One region of the Dryocola mayonis genome, then DNA from elsewhere that is predicted to be linked to it. Evidence: predicted binding sites of a transcription regulator. Region 1 holds the regulator's gene; the other holds the start of a gene.
The links. Region 1 encodes sigma-54, which starts transcription at its own class of promoters, with help from an activator protein. Its sites were predicted from a motif close to GTTGGCACANNTTTCGCTNT; they were not measured.
Positions count from the first base shown of each region.

Region 1 (3,410 bases):
CGGCACGGGACTTAAGCGGTTCAAGCAGGTCGCTTTCTTCGTCGATGGCGCTTTCCAGCGACAAATTCTTGCTTGAAAGCGGGTGCAGGCGGCGGGTGTCGCTGTAGCGACGGATCAGGGTATTGCGATCCGCATCGAGGAACAGAAGCTGCGGGGAGAAGGCGTCAGGCAGGTTGGTCATCGCCTGTTCAAAGATCTCCGGGTTTTCCGGCATGTTACGCACGTCGATACTGACCGCTGCGGATATCTGCCGCTCGGCGAGGGTTTTCGCCAGATCCGGCAACAGCACTACCGGCAGGTTATCCACACAGTAGAATCCCATATCTTCCAGTGCACGCAAGGCTACAGACTTCCCTGAACCAGAGCGGCCGCTGACTATCATCAGCACCATTTCATCATTCCCCCGCCATCGCAAACCGCGGCATTCGCCACGCCGCAGCCAGATTATTCACTTTTATTACCGTTTTCAGTATCGGTAATGATCTGATAGAGCTCTTCGTCACTGCTCGCCGCGCGCAGGCGGCGGCAGATTGTTTTGTCCGCCAGGCGCTTTGCCACCAGCGACAGGGTGTGCAAATGTGTTTTGGTCTGGTCGGCAGGCACCAGCAGCGCAAACAAAAGGTCGACGGGCTGGTTATCGATCGCATCGAAAGCGATAGGCGTTTCCAGCTGGATAAATACCCCCACCGCGCGCAGGGTGTCTTCTTCAAGCTTCCCGTGCGGAATGGCGATACCGTTGCCAATGCCGGTACTTCCCATACGCTCGCGCGTGAGCACCGCTTCAAAAACAATCTGCGGCGCCAGGCCAAGCTGCTTTGCAGCCAGCTCGCTGATGATTTCCAGCGCGCGCTTTTTGCTCTGGCAGTGGACGCCACTTCGGGTACATTCCTGGTTAAGGACGTTACTAAGCTGTAGAACGGAATCGTTGTTCATCATAAGTTCACCTAAGCACCCTGTTATGCTAACGGCCCGTTGACCTTGGGACAACGAGCCGTCGAGGCGTAAACAGAGACCTGGATTATCAATGTTGTTTTAGTTTATCTTTATGTTTAGTTAACTGGCGAGCCAGTTTATCGATGAGGCCGTCAATGGCCGCGTACATGTCCTGGCCTTCGGCGCTGGCATGTAGCTCCCCTCCGTTTACGTGAAGCGTCGCATCCGCAAGGTGGGTCACTTTTTCCACTTTTAATACGATGTAGACCTGATTAATGCGTTCGAAGTACTGCTCCAGTTTGGCAAATTTCGCATTCACAAAATCGCGCAGTGCGTCCGTGATTTCGACGTTTTGTCCTGTAATGTTGAGCTGCATAGTGTCTTCCTTATCAGTTGAGTCAGACCAGCTGCTTACGCTGATTTGACGGTGGTATGGATAAAGACTCTCGGTACTTCGCAACAGTGCGGCGCGCCACCATGATCCCCTGATCTGACAGCATAGTCGTTAACTTGCTGTCGCTAAGAGGTTTCACGGGGTTTTCCGCAGCAATTAACTTCTTCACCAGCGCGCGTATCGCCGTCGAGGAGGCTTCGCCGCCGCTTTCGGTGTTTACATGGCTTGAGAAGAAATACTTCAGTTCAAAAATGCCCCGCGGGCTGTGCAGATATTTCTGCGTCGTCACGCGCGAGATGGTGGATTCGTGCATTTCCACCGCCTGCGCGATATCCGCCAGCACCATGGGCTTCATGTGTTCTTCGCCGTGCTCGAAAAAGCCCTGCTGCTGCTCGACGATGCAGCGGCTGACGCGCAGCAGCGTATCGTTGCGGCTCTCCAGGCTTTTTATCAGCCATTTCGCATCCTGCAGGTTGCTGCGGATATACTGCGAATCGCTGTCGCTTCTGCTGCTGGTGCCGAGCGCGGCGTACTGCTGGTTTATTTTCAGGCGTGGAATGCTATCTGAATTGAGCTCGACGGTCCATTTTCCCTGGGCCTTACGCACCAGCACGTCAGGAATCACGTATTCCGGCTCGCCGGTTTGAATGGACTGCCCCGGGCGCGGATCCAAAGACTGAATCAGGCACATCGCCTCTTTCAGCACGTCTTCTTTCAGCCGCGTGACGCGCATCAGGCTGCGAAAGTCGTGATTGGCGAGCAGATCCAGATGTTCGCTGACGATCAGCCGGGCCTCGTTCAGCCACGGCGTCTCCTTGGCGTATTGCGAAAGCTGGATCAGAAGGCAGTCGCGCAGATCGCGTGCCGCCACGCCGATGGGATCGAAACGCTGAACGCGTTTGAGCACCGCTTCCACTTCATCAAGGCTCACCTCATCGTCGCCCATGCTTTCCAGAATCTCTTCAAGGGTAACGGTGAGATAGCCGGTTTCATCAACGGCATCCACGATGGAGGTGGCGATAGCGGCATCGGTGTCGGTAAAAGGAGTCAGTTCGACCTGCCACATCAGGTAGTCCTGCAGCGACTGGGTGGTTTCGCCCTGATAAACCGGAAGCTCATCGTCGATATAGTCGGTTCCGGTGCCGGAAGGCGTTCCCGCAGTGTAGATTTCATCCCAGCTCGCATCCAGCGGCAGCTCGTCAGGCATCTCTTTTTGTTCGAGCGCCTCACGGGTGTCCAGCGCTTCGTTTTCGCGAGTTTCCTGAGCGTCGATTTCTTCATGCGGGTCGGTTTGCTCAAGCAGTGGATTATTTTCCAGCGCCTGTTGAAGTTCCTGCTGTAGCTCCAGCGTCGACAGCTGCAACAGACGAATGGCCTGCTGCAGCTGCGGAGTCATAGCAAGTTGTTGGCTAAGCCGAAGTTGCAAACCTTGCTTCATATTCAGAGCGAACGTCCTCAGATGTACAGGTTAATTTTACCTACCCTATCAGAGTCTGAACTCTTCGCCCAGATAGACGCGCTTAACATGCTCGTCTTCCAGGATTTCGCCCGGCGTGCCGTGTGCGATTAGCTGGCCCTGGCTGACGATATAAGCGCGTTCGCAAACGGCGAGGGTTTCGCGTACGTTATGGTCAGTAATCAGCACCCCGAGCCCGCTGTCGCGCAAATGCTCGATGATTCGCTTGATGTCGATGACGGAAATCGGATCGACCCCGGCAAAAGGTTCATCAAGCAGAATAAATTTTGGATTGGCGGCTAAAGCGCGGGCAATTTCCACGCGACGACGCTCGCCGCCGGACAAGGACTGGCCGAGGCTGTTGCGCAGATGCTCGATGTGGAACTCTTCCATCAGCTCGTTGGCGCGATCATCGCGCTGTTCCGGGCTGAGATCGTCACGGATTTGCAGGACCGCCATCAGGTTGTCAAACACGCTCAGTCGACGGAAAATCGAGGCCTCCTGCGGCAGGTAGCCGATGCCGCGGCGCGCGCGCGCGTGAAGCGGCAGCATGCTGATATCTTCATCATCGATGATGATGTTGCCCGCGTCACGCGGCACGATGCCGACGACCATATAGAAAGTCGT
Region 1 covers NZ_CP150452.1:474,081-477,490, forward strand. Annotated here, with positions in the region: gene rapZ (RNase adapter RapZ) at 1-391, opposite strand, end outside; gene ptsN (PTS IIA-like nitrogen regulatory protein PtsN) at 445-936, opposite strand; gene hpf (ribosome hibernation promoting factor) at 1,022-1,309, opposite strand; gene rpoN (RNA polymerase factor sigma-54) at 1,332-2,765, opposite strand; gene lptB (LPS export ABC transporter ATP-binding protein) at 2,814-3,410, opposite strand, start outside.

Region 2 (3,410 bases), 360 kb from region 1:
GTCTTTGCGAAGGGACATCGGCACGGTTCCGGCGTGTCCTGCCTCGCCGCTAAACCGGCAGTTTAAACGGCGGGCGCCGTTAATGGCCGTGACCACGCCGAGGGCTAGATTTTCCCGCTCCAGCACCGGCCCCTGCTCAATGTGCAGCTCCAGATAGGCGCTGAACGCCTCCGGCTGGCGGGCCGCATGGCCGATACGCGAAGGGTCCAGGCCGGCGTTGAGCAGCGCCTGCGCTACGCTAATCCCCGCCGCATCTTCACAGGCAAGCCAGCTTTCCGGCCAGCCACCGGTTACTCCCCGGCTCCCCAATAGCGTGATGCCAAAACGCGTGCCTTCCTCATCGCCGAAGCCGACGATTTCTACCGCCTGCTCCAGCTGCAGGCCGTGCTGGTAAAGAAAGGCGACGACCTCAAGCGCGCTCAGCACGCCTAACATGCCGTCGTAGCGTCCGGCGTTGCGTACGGTATCGAGGTGCGAACCAAGCAAAATGGCGGGCGCGCCTTCGGTCGAGCCTTCGTAGCGGCCGCAGATATTGCCCACGGCGTCCTGCCAGGTGGTCATGCCGATCTGCTCCATCCAGCCGGCAACCAGATGGTTCGCGCGTAAATGCTCCGGCGAGAGGTAAACGCGCGTCAGCGCGTCCGGCGTTTCGCTTATTGCCGCAAGCTCATCGGCGCGCCGCATCACGCGCCGGGCGGCGGCGTCCGCCTCGGCGGCGTTCATCGTAAGTCTGACCATCAGCGGCTTTCCTGTGCGTAAAGGTTCCACGCCGCCTGCATGGCTGCCCCCTGCGTGGTTTTAAAACCAAGGCGGTTCAGCACGGCCTCCAGCGCCGTCAGCGTCTGCAGCACGCAGTCCTTGCGGGCGTTGTAGCCCATGGTGCCGATACGCCAGATTTTGCCCTGCAGCGGGCCGAAGGAGGTGCCGATTTCGATATGGAAATCTTCCAGCAGCAGCCTGCGAACCTCTTCGCCATTTACCGCAGACGGGATCACCACGCCCAGGACGTTGTTCATTTTGTGCCGCAGGTCGCCGAAGGTTTCCAGCCCCATGCCCTGAATCCCGGCGACTAACGCCCGGCCGTGCAGCTGGTGGCGGGCAATGCCCTGCTCCAGCCCTTCTTCCAGCAGCACGCGCGCGCATTCGCGGGCGGCGAATAACATGCTGGTGGCTTCGGTATGGTGGTTCAGGCGCTCCGGCCCCCAGTAATCCATCACCATGCCGAGGTCGAAATAGTTGGAGTAGATCATTTCGTCGTCGCCGTCCTGATGCAAAGCGGTGCGAATGCCCTCCTCCACGCATTTGCGGCGGCGGATCGCCTCTTCCATTTTCGGGCTAATGGTAATCGGCGAGCTGCCGGACGGGCCGCCAAGGCACTTCTGTAACCCGGCGGACACCGCGTCCAGCCCCCAGGCGTCGGTTTCCAGCGCGTTGCCGCCAAACGAGGCGGTGGCGTCCGTATAAAACAGCACATCGTGACGGCGACAAATCTCGCCCAGCTCCGCCAGCGGCTGCAGCATGGTCGTCGAGGTGTCGCCCTGCACCGTCAGCAGCAGGCGCGGCCTGACGGTTTTGATGGCATCCTCAATGCGGTCCGGCGTAAAGACCTCTCCCCACGGCGCTTCGATGGTATGCACCTCCGCGCGGCAGCGGCGGGCGATTTCACACAATAAATGGCCAAAGCGGCCAAACACCGGCACCAGCACTTTATCGCCGGGACGAATAGCGGAAAGCAGAATCGCTTCGATACCCGCACGGGAAGTGCCGTCCACCAGCAGGGTCCAGCGGTTCTGCGTGCGGAACGCTTCGCGGTACAGCACCATCACTTCATTCATATAGCCCGTCATCGCCGGGTCGTACTGCCCGATCAGCTGGCTGGCCATGGCGCGCAGCACGCGCGGGTCGGCGTTGATCGGCCCCGGCCCCATTAGCAGGCGGTGCGGCGGGTTAATCTGTGAATAAGCCTGGATATCGAACATGGCGGTTCCTTTTACTCTGCTTGAAACAAAAGATTCTTAATGAAAGGTTTTGCAACTAATGTGCCAGCCAGGGATAAAGGCGGCAAGGCAGGAAAAACGGATTTACAGGGCGTTCAGGCGACGGCGCCGCCTGAGGATAAAAAGAGTATGAACCAGAATGGTTCACTGCGGATGTGCAAACGCACCGCCGCGGTGCGCTAGCGCTGCTCTAACTCTTCCAGCTCGTTATACAGCTCGGCGATGTGATGGATACGCTGGCGGCCGGTGGCGAGCGCTTCATGCAGCACCGCATTAGACAGCAGGTTAACCAGGCTCATGGCGCTGCTGTAGCTGTCGAAGGCCGACACGCTTTCCAGCGGCGCGGCGAGGTGCCAGCTGGCAAGCGACGCCAGGCCCGACGCCTGCGTCTCGCTCATCACCAGCAGCGGAATGCCCCGCTCATGCAGATTAGCCAGCAGCGGCCTGATGATGCGCGGGCGGCGGCGGAACGCTATCGCCACCACGCAATCGCGCTCGCTGATGTCCACCAGCTCTTCCGCCAGCGTCTGGCCCGGCTGGGGGAGCAGATACACATCGCTGCGGCTTTGCAAAAGCTGCTGGCGCAGGTGCGTCGCTACCGGCCAGGAATTGCGCAGGCCGATAATAAAAATGCGCCTGGCGTTTACCAGCGCCGAAACGGTGGCCGCAAACTGCTGCGCATCCAGCGCGTTCACCCAGTGGGTTAAGTTCGCCATCTCCTGTTTGTAGTGCCGCGCCAGCAGCGTATTGCCCTGCACCGCGTCCCGGTTTTCCGTCAGCGGCATGCCGCTTTGGCGCAGGGTGCGCAGCTCATCGCGCATATCTTTGTAACGATCGTAGCCCAGGCGTTTAAACAGGCGGCTTACCGTCGCTTTTGATACGCCCGAAAGACGCGCCAGCTCGGCGCTGTTATAGCTAATCAGGTCATCGAAATGATCGACGATAAATGCCGCAACCCTTTGTTCCTGAGGAGAAAGGTGTTCGTAGGCGGCGCGCAGCCGCTCATCTAACTGTTTCATGGCGATCCCTGTAACTTTTGTTTCATGCGAGCCTGACACACCGCAACGATCCTCGTCAACCTGGAACATCTCTTGCTTGGGTTAACGCCACGCCCCGAACCGAAGAGAAAAAAGATGATGCAAAGTAATATGGCTCCCTCGGGTATGGCGGTAACGCCGCACCACCTCGCCAGTGAAACGGCGCTTTCCGTATTACGGCACGGCGGAGACGCCATCGAAGCCATGGTGGCGGCGGCCGCGACCATCGCGGTGGTTTATCCGCATATGAACGGCATTGGCGGCGATGGATTCTGGCTTATCGTGCCGCCAGAAGGCGAGCCCGTGGCCATTGACGCCAGCGGCGCTGCGGGATCGCTCGCAACTTTTGATTTTTATGCCGGGGAGCGGGTTATTC
Region 2 covers NZ_CP150452.1:830,081-833,490, reverse strand. Annotated here, with positions in the region: partial or broken gene hpxK (allantoate amidohydrolase) at 1-738, opposite strand, end outside; gene WLO32_RS04020 (pyridoxal-phosphate-dependent aminotransferase family protein) at 738-1,979, opposite strand; gene WLO32_RS04015 (MurR/RpiR family transcriptional regulator) at 2,177-3,016, opposite strand; gene WLO32_RS04010 (gamma-glutamyltransferase family protein) at 3,131-3,410, shown strand, end outside.
Region 2: a site for sigma-54 is predicted at 2,028-2,047, ahead of WLO32_RS04020 (pyridoxal-phosphate-dependent aminotransferase family protein). Genes of this name have one in related genera too.